DNA from 2 places in the Halomonas sp. Cn5-12 genome. Region 1 is predicted to be linked to the other one. Evidence: predicted binding sites of a transcription regulator. Region 1 holds the regulator's gene; the other holds the start of a gene.
The links. The regulator FliA, encoded in region 1, starts transcription of late flagellar genes. The targets are predictions, from matches to a motif close to CTAAAGTTNNNNNNNNNNCNGCCGATA.
Positions count from the first base shown of each region.

Region 2: the regulator FliA is predicted to act here: its motif matches at 6,228-6,254, upstream of fliD (flagellar filament capping protein FliD).

Region 1 is NZ_JAKGAY010000002.1:45,722-54,845, reverse strand. It holds gene L1249_RS01610 (hypothetical protein) at 177-752, shown strand; gene L1249_RS01605 (OmpA/MotB family protein) at 896-1,567, opposite strand; gene L1249_RS01600 (motility protein A) at 1,572-2,387, opposite strand; gene L1249_RS01595 (RNA polymerase sigma factor FliA) at 2,427-3,128, opposite strand; gene L1249_RS01590 (flagellar protein FlhE) at 3,155-3,505, opposite strand; gene L1249_RS01585 (hypothetical protein) at 3,677-4,276, opposite strand; gene flhF (flagellar biosynthesis protein FlhF) at 4,273-6,462, opposite strand; gene flhA (flagellar biosynthesis protein FlhA) at 6,515-8,596, opposite strand; gene flhB (flagellar biosynthesis protein FlhB) at 8,593-9,124, opposite strand, start outside.
Region 2 is NZ_JAKGAY010000010.1:73,544-82,667, forward strand. It holds gene L1249_RS07995 (ABC transporter permease) at 1-33, shown strand, start outside; gene L1249_RS08000 (nucleoid-associated protein) at 80-1,093, shown strand; gene L1249_RS08005 (exopolysaccharide biosynthesis protein) at 1,276-1,869, shown strand; gene L1249_RS08010 (YqhA family protein) at 1,928-2,491, shown strand; gene L1249_RS08015 (hypothetical protein) at 2,793-3,113, opposite strand; gene L1249_RS08020 (UDP-glucose dehydrogenase family protein) at 3,282-4,604, shown strand; gene fliD (flagellar filament capping protein FliD) at 4,782-6,131, shown strand; gene fliD (flagellar filament capping protein FliD) at 6,344-7,744, shown strand; gene L1249_RS08035 (hypothetical protein) at 7,999-8,943, shown strand.

The DNA of each region.
Region 1 (9,124 bases):
GCGCTAAAAAACGGGCCGATTATACGCGGCATCGTAGGGGAGTATAGCCCCGAATTTCTACTATATGGGCCGTTTTTTTGATGCCAACAACACTAGATATAGAAAAATCAGCACCTTGCCCTTTTGCTTATTCCCAACACGCTATAGGCTTAAAGTTTTCGATGACGATACGACCTATGAACTTCCTGAAAACATCAACTTTCGCCGTCACCGCCATGCTGCTTGTCACAGCTCCCCTTTCATTGGCCGCTACATTTAATGTGGAAACAGTGGCTACCCATGGGCACTGGCAATCCATGGCGCTGACCCTAGGAGAAGAGCGCCACTTTCGTGCTGTAGAGACCCACAGCTACTCCGATGCCACGCTAAGCATAAATGCTACTCAAGGAGTCTGTGATTTACCGTGGCTGGAGATGCGCGTCACCCTAGCGCAGCAGCAGGGTGAGAGCCGAGCGGTGAATCTGGTACCCACTCGGCTGCGGATTGGTGACAACCCGATTGTCGATACCATGGCGGAGTTTATTACCGAGCGGGGCGATGACGGCTTTTATGCCCATTTTTATTTGAGCGATATGGAGACGCTGATCGCTGAGATGCAGTCGGGCGAGCAGCTGTTTTTAGGATTTGACCAGGGTGAGCAGGAACCGTGGTACATGACCTTTAGTTTGGAAGGTGCTGGCGATGCCATTCAACGCATGCAGTCGCTGTGTAGCGGCGCCTCTATCACAGAGGCACCTGCTCCTCCGGGTTAAGCGCACGCTCTTCCGCAACCTCTACTCGATTACGGCCGCTGTGCTTGGCTTGATACATAGCGGCATCGGCCCGGGCCATCAGCGTTTTACAGCTGTCAGTAGCGAATGATGCTTCGACACGAAGATAGCCTCGAGATATCTCTTTACCCCTTGACCTGTTGCTTCAGCAACAGCTCAACGCGTCGGTTGGCAGCTCGCCCTTCCGCAGTAGCATTACTTTCCATGGGTTGGGTGTCGGCATAGCCGACGGCCCGCATACGTGAAATGGCAATACCTTGCCGCTCTAACTGGCGTACCACTGCGATAGCTCGTCCCACTGAGAGTTCCCAGTTAGACGGAAACCGAGCGGTCGCGATCGGCACATTATCGGTGTGGCCCTCAACGGAAATTTGACCATCAAAAGCCTGTAGCACCGGAGAGAGCCGTTCTAACACAACTTGCCCCTGGGGCGTTAGCACATCATTGCCACTGGGAAATAAAAGGCTATCGTCAATACGTAGCGTAACGCCCTCTTGCCCCTGGGAGACACTCACTCCAGGGATATCAAGCCCTGCCATTTGGGGATGTAAGCCATCGTGGCGGGGAAGTATTCCTGTGGCTAGGCTAGCCAATGGCAGTGACGTAACGGCATTCGAGGGATCCATGATACTGCTTTCACTCCCTTCGCCACCGCCGGATGGCGTAAGCGCCAACAGCAGTACAAACAGGGTAATCAGCAGCGTCAATACATCCAGGTAACTGGTCAGCCAGCTCTCGTCACTCTCCCCCACTTCGGCGGGAAGCTCCAAAGCATGCCGTGAGTCGCGGTCGAGCATGGCGCTACCCTTTTAATGCGGCACCCATATCGGGCCGAGGCTTAACGTTCGAGTCACGAATTTCGTCGTGGTAATTCGCTACGAAGGAGTTAAGCGTCTCTTCAATAAACGATGGCAGACGGCGCTTGGTAATTAGCGAAATGCCTTCCAGCACCATGTTCATAGTGATAAGGCGCTCTTCCGTACGCCGCTCTAGCTTCACGGCAATCGGTTTAAACACCAAATTGGCCAACAGGATGCCATAGAAAGTAGTCAACAGCGCCACTGCCATCCGGGGCCCAATTACTTCCAGGTCACCCGCATCCATCACTTCGAGCATGTTGACCAAGCCTACCAAAGTACCAATCATGCCAAAGGCCGGTGCATAGGTGGCCATGGTGCGGAAAATTTGGGCTTCAGCATGCTCGCGGGCTTTCAGCCGCGCAATACGCCAGCGCAGCATGTCGAAGATTTCATCCTCTTTTGTATTCGCAATGACCAGTTGAATACCGGTGCGCAAAAACGGATTACGGGTATGTTCCAGTTCTTTCTCAACCGCTCTAACATCCCCCTTAAACCAAAGGCGCGACATGGAAACCAACTCATTGATGTCATCTCGCACATAGGTGTTTTCACGGCGGAAAACTAAACCAACCAGACGCACCACACGCAGCACTTCTTTCAGCGGATAGCTGATAAACGTGGCCGCCAGCGTGCCAGTGACCACAATGGCAAGCCCCGGTAAGTTAATAAAGCTCTCGGGAGACTCTGCGGTAAAAAATAAAACGCTTACCAACAACAGCATGCTGGCAAATATACCGATCAGCGTAGATGGATTCATCAACGGCTCCTCGCCGGTTATGGTTAGTGAGTGAGAGGGTTAATTAGTCTCATGTAGGCGAGCACGCAGCCGACTCACCGCCTGGCTGTGAAGCTGTGAAACCCGTGATTCGGTGACACCGAGCACAGCGCCCACTTCTTTTAGATTCATCTCTTCTTGGTAATACAGCGCCATTAGCAGCTTCTCGCGCTCGGGCAGTGCTTCAATGGCGTCGATCAGCGTTTGCCGCTGCTGTTCATCCAATAATTGTTCAAACGGCTGTCGGTGAGTGTCGTCCCCCGCAGGCTCGCCGCCATCCGCAATGAGCTCTTCGAACGGCAATAATTTCCCGCTATTGGTATCGTTGAGCAGTTGCTGGTAATCACTTAGCGGCATCTCCAGTTCACGGGCAATCTCCCCCTCTTCCGGGGGGCGCCCCAGCTGCTGCTCTAAACGACGCACAGCATCATCTACCGCCCGTGCCGAGCGGCGTACGCTGCGGGGCAGCCAGTCACGAGTGCGCAGCTCGTCCATCATCGCGCCACGGATGCGCTGGCTTGCAAAGGTAGCAAATGTTGCTCCTTGGGCAGCATCAAAGCGCCCTAATGCCTCTAACAAGCCCACCATACCCGCCTGGATCAGATCATCCAGCTCAATACTCGCGGGCAACCTTACCTGCAGCGTTAAGGCCTGACGTCTCACCAGTGGCATGTATTGAGTTAACAGCTCACTCTGTTTGATCCTGCCTTGTGCTGTATACATCCTCGTGCCTCGCGGCTTAACAACCTTTACTGATAGTTCACGATCACTTGTAACCCCTGTACTCGCACAGGGCGTTGCCCTGGCTGCAGCGTAAACCGAAAGTACAGCGGTGCGCTCGCCAACATTCCCGATAGAGCGGTCGTGCTACCGCGCATGCCTGATAGTGCAACACAGCGTTCAGGATGACATAGCCAAGCGTTCACAGGCGTTCCCGGCGGTGATTCAAAGCGCCATTGAATTCGCGACAGCACAGCATTACGCAGTGGGACGCCCGCTGGCGGGGTTATCGCCTGGCTGCTGCTGGTACGGTCGCTCATTGCTACCATCACACTAGGCACTTGGCTGCTCCAACTGCCGGTTGCGGCCTGCGTATTCAACGCGAAAAGCCATAACCCTGCTACTAGCCCTAAACAGCCCATTTTTCTTACTGTTAACAACTTTGCAGGTTTTATCAACGCCTCAATAGCCATCTGCTTAGCGTTACTTACCCAACTCGCCAAACTCTGCATAACTCTCCCCTTGAGCGACACATGCACCCTGGCCCGCCGCTAGCGCGCCAGCAGCAGAAGCTCAATATCTAAATAACGAGCGGAAGCATTGCCCAAATTATCCAGCAACCCCCGGCGCGGCAGGTGGGGTTCATGAAGGGCTAGAAGACGCTGCGGACCACCATGCTCGCGTAATTGGCGCAACACTCGGTACATGGTGGCAAAGGCGTCAGCATCACTGTTGATCCACAACGCCCAGCGTGAGTAACGCTCGGCTAAGTCAGTCAGCGAGGCGCTGTCAGGCATGACAATATGAACATCCCAATCATGTGGGTCTCCTGCCCATTGCCTTCCAAGGGCCGACCATTGCCCCAGCCGACCTCGCACTTTGTCCACCTGCGCTGCGCCAGCATGAGGTAAGCCTACTACCACTAACGTTTTTTTCGGTCTTGGAGGCGCCACGGTGGCAGGCTCGGCAGCAGCAGCTACCGTCGGTGCCATGGCCTCCTGGGTATGCGCGGCGGCTTTCTCTTCGTTAACGGGTGCGGCAGGCACTGCCTCGTCACTTTCCACGTTATGGCCGACTTCATCAGCACCGCGCTGCTGGCGCTGTAAATCGGCCCATTTGCGCAGGCCAGCCGCCTGATCCTGGCCACTCATACCACGCCCTCACGACTGACGCTACCTAGCTGACGAATGGCATCGCGCGCCATCAGAACGTGTACTAATGCATCAAGCAGTGCCGTATCACGCCGCTTGCGCTGGGTTCCTAACAAGCGCAGCAAATCGGCTCGCAGGGCCTGAGCGTCCTCATCGTCAACGATATCTAGATGGCCAGCTACTGCAGCCGCGCCGCTGGCCATCAGCAGGCGCAGCTCGCTGCTGACATCACCCCCATCGGCCTCTTTAAGCTGCTGCCAAGCACGCTTGGTGAGCGATGCCAGTCCGTCACTCTGCAGTTGAGTGATTAAAAGCGTTAACACATCGCTGCCCAAACGTGCAGGCGTTAGCCAGTAGCGGCGCACGATTCGCTTAGTGCTTTCAGGGTCGCTTACCTCACCGACCCACGCCAATACGGGGTTACCTGATACGTCCTGCGCTTCAACATAGGCGCTGGAAAGCTGCATGCTTTGCCCGCGGAAACGGATGCCCACGCTATGGGTTAAGGTGCTTTCTTGGAACAGGGAACGCAGGGTATAGCGCTCGCCCTGGCAGTATACCCGCTGGCTCGCGGGCACCATGCTGACCCACGTCAGATGCTGAGCGTTTAGCCAAGCCAGCGCCTCAGCGTCTGGCAGGGTAGGCAGCAGATGAACCGCAACATCTCCTGCACAACGCACCAAACGTGGCTGCCAGCCCGCTAGCTGACGGTGCTGAAGGCGAGTCAGTGCCAGCCAAGCACCTTGCTCATTCAGGGCAACATCTGGCATCGACCAGTCACAACCTCGCTCGTTGCGGCGGGGCGACCAAACCACCCCTAACGCGTCACGAGTGGTGGAGGCTCCGGCTAACAGCTCATCTAGGCGCTGGTCTTGTATCACCCCCGGCAGCGCTGCGATGTCCCAGGCGGCTTCCAAGCGGTGAAAATCGACGACCCGCTGACGCAAGCGGGTTAACACCGAGGAGAGCCTGCGCCCCTGCCCTAACACATCCCGCGACCAGCGTGGCAAGCTGAGTGGGGCTGTTTCAGCACGCGCGCTACTCGAAACGTTGGCCGACAGTGCTTGATCAATCAGTGCGGGTGGTGTCGCGACCACCATATCTTCTGGCACCTGCTGGCCATAGGAGCCAAACAGCACCCTCATACCGTGGCGCATGACGATGTCTAATACCGGCGCAAGCCGCCCAGCTTCGTCTTGCTTCGTGATGATACAGTCGTCTAACTCGGCACCTGCAGCTCTCGCCGCTTGGCGGTAGCGCAATACGACTTCTTCTAGCGTTTCCGGCTGACTGGCGGCGTTGAGCAACAGCACCAGACGCACGGTGGACTTCCCACCCTGTAAATGGGCGATCTGTTCAATCACCCGCTGATCCCGCTGGCTCATCCCCACGGTATCAATAATCACCCACTGCTTACCTTGTAGCCGACCAACCAATTCATCAATCGGCTGTTCAGCGTCTAGGGCATACATGGGCGTATCCAAGAGCCGTGCATAAATGCGCAGCTGCTCATGAGCGCCGATACGGAAGCTATCGGTGGTCACTAGCGCCACTGGGCGAGTGCCGTGGCGCATCACAAAGCGTGCCGCAAGCTTCGCAGTAGTGGTCGTTTTACCCACCCCAGTGGGGCCAACCAATGCGACGATGCCCGTTTGATCAAAGAAGCTCTCTTCGTGCTGCAGCACGTTAAGCCGTGCCATTAACTGCTCACGCAGCCAGTTAAGCGGCGCGTCGTTAGTAGCCTCGAGCGCGCTCAACTCATCTGGCAATGCTTCCAGCACCTCTTCGCTCAGCTCTGTACTGAAGCCAACCCGGGCCATCAACTGCCGTAGGTGCTCGTAGGCGGTGTCTGCACCGCTTTGAGTCGTTGGCAACGGCTGGCGGCGGGCCAGTAGTTCGCGCATATCTTGCATTTCCCGAAGCAGACGCTCACTCATCGCCTCTAGGGGGTCTGGTTGCTTTGGCAGTGAAAAGACAGGCGCTGGCGCGGGGCTAGCCTTCGGCTCCTCCGCTGGCGTCGTCGGCGACGGGTCGAACTGGTCAACGGCGTCATCCGCCATGGCGAGAATTTCAACGCCGCCTTCGGTGCGACGGTTGGCGACAATAAGTGCATCATCACCTAACACTTCGCGCACTTGGCGCATTACGTCGCGGCTATTTGCTCCGACAAAACGTCTAACGCTCATGTTTCACCTGTTGCCAAAACGTAAAAGGCTATTACCGCTCGAAGTGTGGCCATTAGCGACCACCCACCAGCGTGGTAACGCGCAGGGTGCGGTCGTCGGGAATTTCCGCTTGAGACATCACCACTAAGTGGCGCATGCGGCGGCGCAGGAAGCGCGACAACACGGCCCGTAGCGAGTGCTGAACCACCAGCACAGGCGCTTCACCACTGCCTTCATGTTTCTCTAACGCTTGCTGCGCTTGATTCATCAAGGTATCCGCCAGCCCTGGCTCCATCGCACCATTGCCGTTCATTGCTTGCAACAACACTTGCTCTAACTGCGCATCCAGCCCCATCACATGCAGCGTATCTTGGCCCGCGAACCACTGCTGGGTAATGGCCCTGCCCAGCGCAATACGCACCAGAGCCGTTAGCTCGTTGGGATCTTTCTGCTGACCCGCATGCTCTGCCAAGGTGTCCAGCACGGTACGCATATCACGAATCGAGACATCCTCATCCAGTAGGTTCTGCAAAATGCGCTGCAGCACGGTGAGGGAGATGGACTTCGGCACTACTTCTTCGACCAGCGATTTTTGATCTTCGCCCAACTTGTCCAGCAGCTTTTGAACCTCCTGGCGGCCCAGCAGTTCAGGCGAGTGGCGGTGCAGCAGATGGTTAAGGTGCGTGGCGATGACCGTACTGGCATCCACGACCGTGTACCCGTATACCTGAGCATGCTCCCGTTGGTTAGCGTCAATCCATACTGCTGGCAAGCCAAAGGCAGGGTCTTGGGTCGGTGTACCCTGAAGCTCCCCCGAGACCTGACCAGGATCAATGGCTAGCCATTTACCGGCCTGCGCCTCAGCGCGGCCAATTTCCGCTCCCTTCATGGAGAGCACATAGGTATTGGGTGGTAGTTCTAAGTTATCGCGAATGTGCACCACGGGCGGCAGGAAGCCCACTTCCTGGGCAAACTTCTTGCGTACGCTTTTAATACGGTCCAGCAGTTCACCCTTCTGCCGGGAATCCACCAAGGGGATCAAGCGATGCCCCACCTCTAAACCAAGCATGTCTACCAGCTGAACATCTTCCCAGCTGGCTTCAGGGGTTTCCTGTATTTGAGGCGGTGCAGCGGAGACTTCCTCCTTCACCAAGGTCTGCTCTTTTCGACGGATCAGGTACCAGGCTAAACCACCCAGCAGCACTGTAAATAGCAGGAACACGAAGTTGGGCATACCAGGTACTAGGCCTAACAGGCCCATTACCATGGCCGCCAAGATCATTACTTGAGGGTTCACAAACAGTTGGCTGATCATCTGCTGACCAACATCCTGCTCGGTGTTGACGCGTGAAACAGTCACACCTGCCGCCGTGGAGATCACCAGCGCCGGAATCTGGGCAACCAAGCCATCACCTATCGTTAGCAGCGTATAAGTGCGGGCAGCATCGGCAAATCCCAGATCGTGCTGCATCATGCCAATCAGCAGGCCGCCAATGATATTAACCACCATGATGACCAAGCCTGCCACGGCATCACCACGGACGAACTTACTGGCACCGTCCATTGAGCCATAAAAGTCAGCTTCTTGAGCAACTTCGGCGCGGCGCTTTTTCGCATCATCTTCGCCAATCAGGCCGGCATTCAAGTCGGCATCAATTGCCATCTGTTTACCGGGCATGCCATCAAGCACGAAGCGAGCGCCCACTTCGGCAATACGGCCGGCACCCTTGGTGATCACCATGAAGTTGATGATGACCAGGATTAAGAAGACCACCAAGCCTACCGCAAAGTTACCGCCTACCAGAAACGTGCCAAAGGCCTCAATGACCTTGCCCGCCGCATCTCCCCCTTCATGGCCTTCCATCAATACCACACGAGTCGAAGCCACGTTAAGGGAGAGTCGCAGCAGTGTGGTAAACAGTAGAACGGCCGGAAACGCGGCAAAATCCAGCGGTTTCTCGGCAAACATACTGACCAGCAGCACCATGATCGATAGCGCAATATTAAAAGTGAACAGCAGATCCAGCGCGAACGGCGGAAGGGGCAGAATCATCATGCCCAGAATCATTAAAATCAGCAGCGGACCGGCGAGCAGCTTCATGCTCACATCGTTCATCCAGTTACGCTGATTGATCAACTGGCTTAAGCCTTTCATGGTTGCGCCTCATTGCCATCGGCACGACGGCCGGGACTATCCATTTCCGGGGGTACCGGTAAATTATCGGGTGTGGGGGGCACCTCGCCTCCTTGTTGTGCAACATGTTTCAGGCGGTAGGCCCAGGCCATCACTTCGGCCACGGCAGTGTACAGTTCGGCGGGCACTTCAGCTTCTAAGTCGACATGATGATACAGGGCGCGCGCCAGAGGTGCTGCCTCCAAGCGCGGAACACCTGCTTCCTCGCCAATCTCACGGATTCGAGCGGCAACAGCATCGGCCCCTTTGGCCACCAACCGAGGAGCCCCCATACGCCCCTCCTGGTAAACCAGCGCCACCGCATAGTGGGTTGGGTTGGTAATAATGACATCAGCTTCAGGTACTTTGCTCATCATGCGCCCGCGGGCCATGGCCTGCTGCTGCTGGCGAATACGGCCCTTCACATGGGGGTCGCCCTCAGAGTCTTTATGCTCTTGCTTCACCTCTTCTTTGGTCATACGCAGCTGTTTGGCGTTATTCCACAGCTGA
Region 2 (9,124 bases), on a different contig from region 1:
ATTTTCCGCACCGGCTACCGCTTAAAGCCCTGATGCTGAAGTGACCTCTTCGACGTTTTTACAAAGGTAATGCCTGTTTATGCCGCTACTGCAAAGTACTGTCTACCGCCTTGAGCCATCCCTCGACGGCGAGCGCTTAAGTGTGACGGCCCCGCCTGCCGAGGCCGCCGCCGCCAGCGACGACACGGTGATGGCCAGCCTAGTGAATGCGCTAAACGACACCTACAACACCAAAGCGAAGGGCTGGGGGCGCTTCGCCGAGCAGGGCGAGCAGGCCGGGCCGCTGGTGGCGTGGCTCACGGCGTATCAAGCCGACGAGCAAACCTTTGCTCAGTTGGCCAGCGCCATGGCCGAGCGGCTGGCCCAAACGCTGCAGGGGCAGCTCTCGGTGGGCGGTTTCTTGGTCATCGCCCATCTGCGTCAAGGCGACACCGAAACGCTGTTCATGGCGCTCGTGCATCAGCGGGAAGGTATCGGCTTTAACGACGCGCACCAAGCGGTGCCCGCCGCCCAGCTAAACACGAGCCAACTCACCCTGGCGGCCCGCATCAACCTGACCCAGTGGCAGAGCGGCGCGGAAAGCACGCAGTACGTCTCGTTTCTAAAAGACCGGGGCGGTAAAAAGCTCGCCGATGGCGTAGCGGCGCTACTGGGCATGGAAGAGGGCATTGATGCCCCCGCCGAAACCCGCACGCTGCTGAAAGCCTTTAGCGACTACGTCGAAAAAGAGGACCTGGACGACGACGCCAGCCGGGAAAAAACCGATACTCTGGTTGATTACGCCAACGAGCAGCTGCGCCGAGGCGAACCCATGACGCTGGAAGAGCTCTCCGAGCTAGTGGATGAGAAGCAGCCCAAGGCGTTTTACGACCATATTCGCAACGCCGACTACGGCCTTTCGCCGGAAATCCCGCCGGACAAACGCACTATCAGCCAGTTTCGCCGCTTCACCGGGCGCTCTGGAGGCGTCTCGATCAGCTTTGATTCACACCTGCTGGGTTCCAGCATTGAGTATGACGAAACCCAGGACCGGCTGATCATCAAGCAAGTGCCCAAACAGCTCAAAGAGCAGCTTGCCAAGCGGAAAGAGTGACAAGGTTAAAAGGGCTTGAACAGGCAGCGTAAAGCTTGGGTGGCGAACGGCTCCAGGGGCTAACCTATAGAGGCCAAGCGATTAACCAAGCAGCGATGTTCAACAGGCCTGAGCTAAACAGATCGACGCGAAACATACCTACTTTAAACAGAGCTCAATGGCAAAGGAGCGCCGCAGTGCCCATGAAAGAAACGCAGGATGCGACGAATTTAACCGAACTGATCCACACCATGGAACGGATGGAGCGGGAAAACGCGCAGGTCAGTGTGGATGATGTGGTGCATGCGGTAGGGAGACGCTCGTTTGGGCCGCTGCTTCTATTGGCAGGCTTGATAACGCTGGCGCCGATTATTGGTGATATCCCCGGCATGCCAACGCTGATGGCGGTGTTAGTGCTGCTGACCTCTTCGCAGCTGCTGGTAGGGCGGGAAACGTTCTGGCTGCCTAAATGGCTGCTTAATCGTTCTTTATCACGGCAGAAGTTTGATAAAGCGCTGCACTACATGAAAAAGCCCGCCAAATGGGTGGATAGCTTGCTGGGCGTGCGCTTGGCTTGGATGACCGGCTACATCGGTATTCGGGTGACGGCCTTCGCTTGCCTGCTGGTGGCGTTAGCGATGCCACCCATGGAGTTCATCCCTTTCAGTGCCAATGGCGCTGGATTGGCACTCACGCTGTTTGGATTGGGGCTGGTGGCCAGAGATGGCCTGATGCTGGCGTTGGGGTTTTTGCTTACCGGCGTGACCTTCACGGTAGTAGTGATGAACCTGATCTAATGCTTTACTAGGCACTTTCGCTATTCGACGTAAATTAAGAAGGAGCTAAGTGCCTACGATGAGCAACTCACCCCATTCACCGCCACCCCCAAAACCTCCTCACCAGCAGTCCACATGGGAGCGGCGTATTGAAACCGCGCTGTGGAACTCGCGCTTTTTGGTCATGCTAGCGGTGGTGCCGAGCTTACTAGGCTCGCTGATGCTGTTTATTGTCGGCACGCTGGATATCCTTAAAGTGGTGGGCGATGTACTGCACTACTACTTGGTGGATGACACCCATAACATCCACGACACCCTGGTGCCCGATATCATTATCGCGGTGGATATCTACCTGATTGCCATCGTACTGCTGATTTTCGGGCTAGGCGTATACCGGCTGTTTGTCTCGCGTATCGACCAAGCGGAAGTACGCTACCCCGCACACCCCTTCAACGTTGCCTCGCTGGATCAGTTGAAAGACAAAATCGCCCGGGTGGTGATTCTAGCGGTAATTATCGAATTCTTCCGGGCGGTGGTGGATATCCGCTTCACCACGCCGCTGGATGCAATCTACCTAGCGCTCTCCGTGCTGGCGCTGGCAGCGGCGCTCTACTTGATGAGCTTGGCGCATAAGGGAGAGTAACAAGGCAAGCCGCGATAGAGGTGGCTGATTACGCAAAACAAAACAAAGCCTGCTAGGCTGGAAGGGTCAGCTCAAGGGTGAGCAACCATCTGCTTTCTCGAAAACGCAACAAGCAAGGAGTGCCATTATGCGTAACATCATCTATATCATCGGCCTGATCGTTGTTGTTCTGTTTATTCTTTCGCTGTTAGGCCTGCGTTAATCTCTGCCATGAATAACCCACGACCTGCATGATGCGATATTAGCGCTTCTAAACGCCCGCTCCCCCAGCGGGCGTTTTTATACGTGCTTCACCCCAACGTTAGGCGCAATCCGCTGCCCCTTGGCCAAACATATCAAACATCAGCTCGCGGCCCATGGCTGTTAACACAAAACGGCCATAGTCATTAAAAGTGGCGGCATCACTCTCTTCCAGCACTTGCTGGCAAAGCGCCCAACGGGGGTGCTGATGGCTCAGAGAGATCAACTCCTGGTGCGATAAACCACGCTGTATCAAGGTGATGGTTTCAAGGACGTGGCCGCTTTCATAAAGCAGTTCCGCTACGCTAGAAAGGCAGTGGCGCAAGCTGCGCTGTACGTGGAAGGAAGCAGTGGTCGCGGGGGATAATGCTTCAGCGGGCATGGTAGGTTGCTCCTGCAATCGTCGCAGCAAAATGGGTGTGCTGCAGTGCATTATAAAGCAGTAGGAGTGTTAGACCAAGGTCTATGTATTGGGTTGAGTTTTGCGTGTCATCTGAATTACAAGAAAGGTGTGGTAGTCTCGCAAGACTTCTTTTAGAGCTGGTTGATTATGCAGATTAGTGTCTTTGGTACCGGATATGTAGGGCTCGTGGCAGGTGCGTGTTTGGCGGATGTGGGGCATCAGGTCATCTGCATGGATATTGATGCTAACCGCATCGCACAGCTTAGCCGTGGTGAGATCCCTATTTTCGAGCCAGGCCTGAGCCAGCTGGTAGCGCATAATGTTGCCGCTGGGCGTTTGCGATTTACCACAGATACCGCGCAGGCGGTAACCGAAAGCGACACGCTGTTTATCGCGGTGGGCACCCCGTCAGACGAAGATGGCAGCGCTGATCTGCAGTACGTATTAAGCGTCGCGGAAAGTATCGGCCAGCACATGCAGGGCTATAAGCTGGTGGTTGATAAATCGACAGTGCCGGTAGGCACGGCCGAGCGTGTCAGCGACACCATCAGCCGCGTGCTACAGCAGCGTAAAGTTGAACACCCTTTTGATGTGTGCTCCAACCCTGAGTTTATGAAAGAAGGCGCTGCCATTGATGACTTCACCCGCGGCGCTCGCATTATCGTAGGCACCGAGAGCGAGCGGGTAAAAGAGCGCATGAAAGCCTGCTACGCGCCCTATAACCGCAACCACGACAAGCTGATGTTTATGAGCGTGCGAGCGGCAGAGCTGACGAAATATGCCGCCAACGCCATGTTGGCGACCAAAATTAGTTTCATGAACGAAATGGCGAATTTAGCGGAGCGCTTAGAGGTTGATATTGAAGATGTACGCCGGGGAATCGGAAGCGACCCGCGTATTGGCTATCACTTTATTTACCCTGGTTGTGGTTATGGCGGCTCCTGTTTCCCGAAAGATGTGCACGCCCTTGAGCAAGCCGCTTTGCAATTAGGTTACACGCCGGAATTATTAAAAGCCGTAGAAGCCGTTAATCAGCGCCAAAAACAAACGCTTTACACAAAATTGCAAGAGAGCCTCGGTAACTTAGAGGGGAAAGTGATTGCTATTTGGGGGCTAGCATTTAAGCCCGGCACTGATGATATGCGCGAAGCGCCCAGCCGAGCACTGATGGAAGCCCTGTGGGCAGCAGGCGCAAAGGTGCAAGCGTTCGACCCGGAAGCGATGGGTGAGTGCCGAAGGCTTTATGGCGAGCGTGACGACCTGATGCTCGCAGGCGATCGCATACAGGCAGTAAAAGGTGCAGATGCACTGGTTATTTGCACAGAGTGGAAAGAATTTCGCACCGTTGACTTCACTTGGTTAGCAAGCCAGCTAAACAATAAACTAATAGTAGATGGGCGTAATTTATACGCACCCAGCGCGTTGAGTGAGGCGGGTGTTTGCTATGTGGGTGTCGGTAGAAAGTCTTAATAAACATAGGTTTATAGCTTTGGTTTGTTGTTTCTGATAAATGGGTAAGCCCAGGGCTAATAAATTTGTTAAAGTTAATAGTCTCAATGCCGAATAAATCACTAATTAGCTAACTTGAATAATGGCTGCCGCAAAATCGGTAAGACGGCCGCACAACGCGAAAAAGGGACGTAACGCATGGCTTCCATTTCATCACTGGGTATCGGTTCAGGGCTTGATCTCAACGGCTTGCTAGACCAACTGCAAGAAGCCGAACGCGGCAAGCTGGAACCCATCGAGCGACAACTGGAAACCCAGCAAACCAAAATTTCCGCCTACGGCCAGCTGAAAACGGCCCTTTCTGCCTTTCAGGACGCAGCGGATGCTCTCAACGACAGCACACTGTATGAGAGCCTCTCGACCAACGTTAGCGGTGAAGCATTCACTGCCACGGCCAATGGCGAAGCGCAGCCCGGTAGCTATAACGTATCCGTCACTCAGTTAGCCACATCGGGCACCCTGGCAACCGAAAGCGTGCCGGATTCAACTGCCGCCCTGACCACAGAAGCGACCAAGCTGACACTCAACTTTGCAGGCGCTGAGCAAGCTGACGTTGTGGTAGACATTGCTGCCAACAGCACGCTTGAAGAAGTACGCGATGCCATTAACGCGAAAGAAGATAGTGGTGTCTCTGCCTCTATTATCTTTGATGGTGAAAATTACCGGCTAGCGCTTAATTCCACGCAAACCGGTGAAGACGCATCTATCTCAGGCATAACGCTAGGGGAGGAATTTGGCGGGCAGTTGAAATCAGAGTTTACGCAAGCAGGCCAAGATGCGAAATTGAATGTTAACGGTGTGGCCATCACTAGCCCTACCAACCAAGTAGAGGGAGCCATTCAAGGAGTAACACTGAACCTTCAGGAAGAGGGAAATAGCACCGTGGCAGTAGAGCAAGATACTCGTGCAGTACGCGAAGCGATAACCGGCTTTGTCGATGCCTACAACGATCTAAAAGGCACCATTGGCGAACTCACCAGCTTTAATGCTGAAACGGGCGCTGCTGGGGAGCTGCTGGGCGACAGTGCGGTACGCACGGTGGAGTCTCGTTTACGCAGTGTGCTGGGTGGAGGTATCGAAGGCCAGTTCTCCATGCTGACGGATATCGGTATTTCACTACAGCGCGATGGCACGTTGGAAATTGATAGCGGCAAGCTAGATGATGCCATTGCCAATAATCAGGATGCGCTCTCCGCCTTTTTTGCAGGCGCTGCCGATAACGAAGGCATGGCAGGCCAAGTGAACCAAACCATCGAGCAGTTGCTAGGCACTAATGGCACGGTATCCGGCGCGATTTCAGGCGCTGAAACCCGCATTGAGTCGCTGGGCGAGCGTTACACGCGCATGGAGCAATCCATCGAGCAGACCATTTCTCGCTACCGTACCCAGTTTGGTCAGTTGGATAGCATGATTGCCCAAATGAACCAAACCAGTGACTACCTCACTCAACAGTTTGATGCGTTGGATGCTCAGTTAGGCCGCAATTAAGCTAACATTGGCAAAAACGCTGCAAAACGACGCCTGCGCTAAGCAGGCGTTTTTGTTGGGGTAATGGGGTATTCGTAGTTAAGTGATAAAAAAGGCCTAAAGTTAGCCGCTGTTCCGTCGATAAAAAGACTATTAAACTCAGTCGCAACGCCACCGCTGGCGCACTGTATTAATGACTGTGGGTTTAGCCTTTTGCATCGAGGAACATCTGCATGGCGACAATAACCTCTCTAGGCGTCGGCTCTGGCCTGGATCTCACCGGCTTGTTGGATCAGCTTCAAGAAGCGGAGCGGGGCAAACTCGCGCCGATTACCCGCCAAAAAGAGCAACAGCAGGATAAGATTTCTGCCTACGGCCAGCTGCAAACATCGCTAAACAGCTTTCAAGATGCTGTAGCGAAACTCAACGACCCAAAGCTCTACCAAAGCCTTTCCGCGAACGTGCGTGGCGATGCCATTAAAGCCACTACCTCCGCCAGTGCCTTGCCCGGTAGCTACCGGGTAGAGGTATCGCAGTTAGCCACTTCTGGCACCCTGGCCTCAACCCGTGTGACTGACCGAGACACCGCGCTGGACCTGCAAGGCGCAACGGCCCTACGGCTGGAATTTGGTGGTGCGGACGCTGTGGATATTGATATCGCCCCCGGCAGCAGCCTTTCGGCGATACGCGATGCCATTAACGCCAATAAAGATGCAGGCGTTAACGCCACCATCATCAACGATGGCCAAGGCTACCGGCTGGCGCTCAGCTCTAAAAATACCGGTGCGGATGCTTCTATTGCCAGCTTTAGCTTTGTCGATACCAGCCAATCCCCTGAAGTCACGGTGGCAGGGCCCTTTGCTGAAGATGCCGCCACCAAGCGTGCTGGCGAAGATGCAGCGCTAACCGTCAATGGCATTGCCATCAGCAGTGCCAAAAACCAGATCGAAGGTGCTATTCAGGGCGTTACCCTTAATCTAGCGGAACTCAGCATTGCCAATGGCGAAACCGCCACCAGCACGGTTAATGTAGAGCGCGATACGCTCAAGCAGCGCGAAGCCATTAACGGCTTTGTAAAAGCGTTTAACGACCTAAAAGGCACCATTGGCAAACTCACCAGCTTTAATGGCGACAGCGAAACCGCCGGTGAATTGGTAGGCGACAGCACCGTGCGCACCATTGAAAGCCGCCTGCGTAGTGTGCTGACGGGAGGCATAGCCGGGGGCGAGTTTTCCACGCTTAACCAGCTAGGCATTACCCTGCAACGAGACGGCACGCTGGAAATGGATGACGATAAAATCAGCGATCTAGTCGCCAATAACCCCCAAGCACTCAGCGACTTTTTCGTAGGTGGCGAAGCAGGGAATGGCTTGGCAGCCCAGCTCGACAGCACCGTAGAGCGAATGCTTGGCGATAACGGAGTAGTCAAGCTAGCGATTAGCGGTGCCGAAAACCGTGTAACCAGTCTGAATGAGCGCTACGAGCGCATGGAAGTGACCATCGAGCGCACCATCAGCCGCTACCGCACCCAATTCGGCCAGCTAGATAGCATGATTGCCCAGATGAACAGCATGAGTAGCTACCTAACCCAGCAGTTTGAAGCGCTAGACTACCAGCTAGGCCGTAAAAAGTAGCTAACGTCATGGTAGCCAATAACGCCAAAAGCGGCCTCAACGGGCAATAAAGTGAACCGCTCAGAAAGAGGCCGCTTGGCAAAATAAAATGGCTACTTTGTGAAATACGTAGAAAAATCCGCACAGCCATCAAGCACGAACCTAAAAAGGTAATCTGTGTTTAGGTGGTGTCGCCGACAATACTGTTGTGCACGACTTCTCACCAATTCAAGAACGCTCTTTGGTAAGGTATATGTACCAATAGAGGAGCCATCATGAGCGATCAAGATGACCGTCACCGCGCTGACCATGACAGCCCATGGAAAATGGCGTTAGAGGCATATTTTAAAGAATTTCTAGAATTGCTGTTTCCGACGATAAACCAGCACGTTGATTGGTCAAAAGGCTACAGCTTCCTTGATAAAGAATTGCAACAGATTACGGTTGGTGCCGAAAGCGGCCGACGTTACGCCGACAAACTGATCAAAGTCTATGCCAAAGACGGTAGCGAGACCTGGGTGCTGATTCACGTTGAAGTGCAGGGTGAGCCCGAAGTTGAATTTTCCGAGCGGATGTTTACCTATCAGTATCGCTTGCGGGATCGCTACGCAATGGAAGTGGTCAGCCTTGCAGTACTGGCAGATACCCGTAAAAGCTTCCGCCCCACAACGTTTCATTACGAGCGCTGGGGGTGTGAACTGACCTTTACCTTTCCTATGGCTAAACTGATAGATTGGGAAGGCAACTGGGTTGCGCTAGAAACCAGCGACAACGTTTTTGCGCTGGTAGTGATGGCTCAGATCCAGGCTAAACGGGTGAAAAATAGCGCGACGCGTAAAGACACCAAAGTAGCCCTCATTAAGCTTTTATATGAGCGTGGCTACAACCGCGAACAAATTTTACGGCTATTTAACATTATCGATTGGATGATCCAGTTACCAAAACGCCTAGACCCTGATTTTGCGCAAGCGGTTTATGCGATACAGGAGGAAAAACACATGCCTTACGTGAACACCATTGAGCGCTTAGGTATTGAAAAAGGCCGCCAAGAAGGCCGGCAAGAAGGTCGTCAGGAAGCCGAACAGCGGGCATTAGAGGGCAAGCGCAACGCAGCGCGCAAGCTGATTGCTTTAACAGAAATGAGCGACCAGCTCATTGCCGAGATTGAAGAACTCCCCTTGGAAGAAGTAGCGAAACTCCGCGCCGAAACCAAGCACTGAATTCACTATAAGCCCTATCCTTACAAACTCCCTGGGGCACTCATAAGGCTTCCCTCACAGAGCTTCAGCTAAAAGTAGAAGCCAGCTAAAAGTGAAAGTCAGTCTAAAGTGGAAGGCCGCTTCAACGGGCGACAGATTTCGGCACCCTTCTTAATGCGCCCCATGTAATTGCAGGGCACAA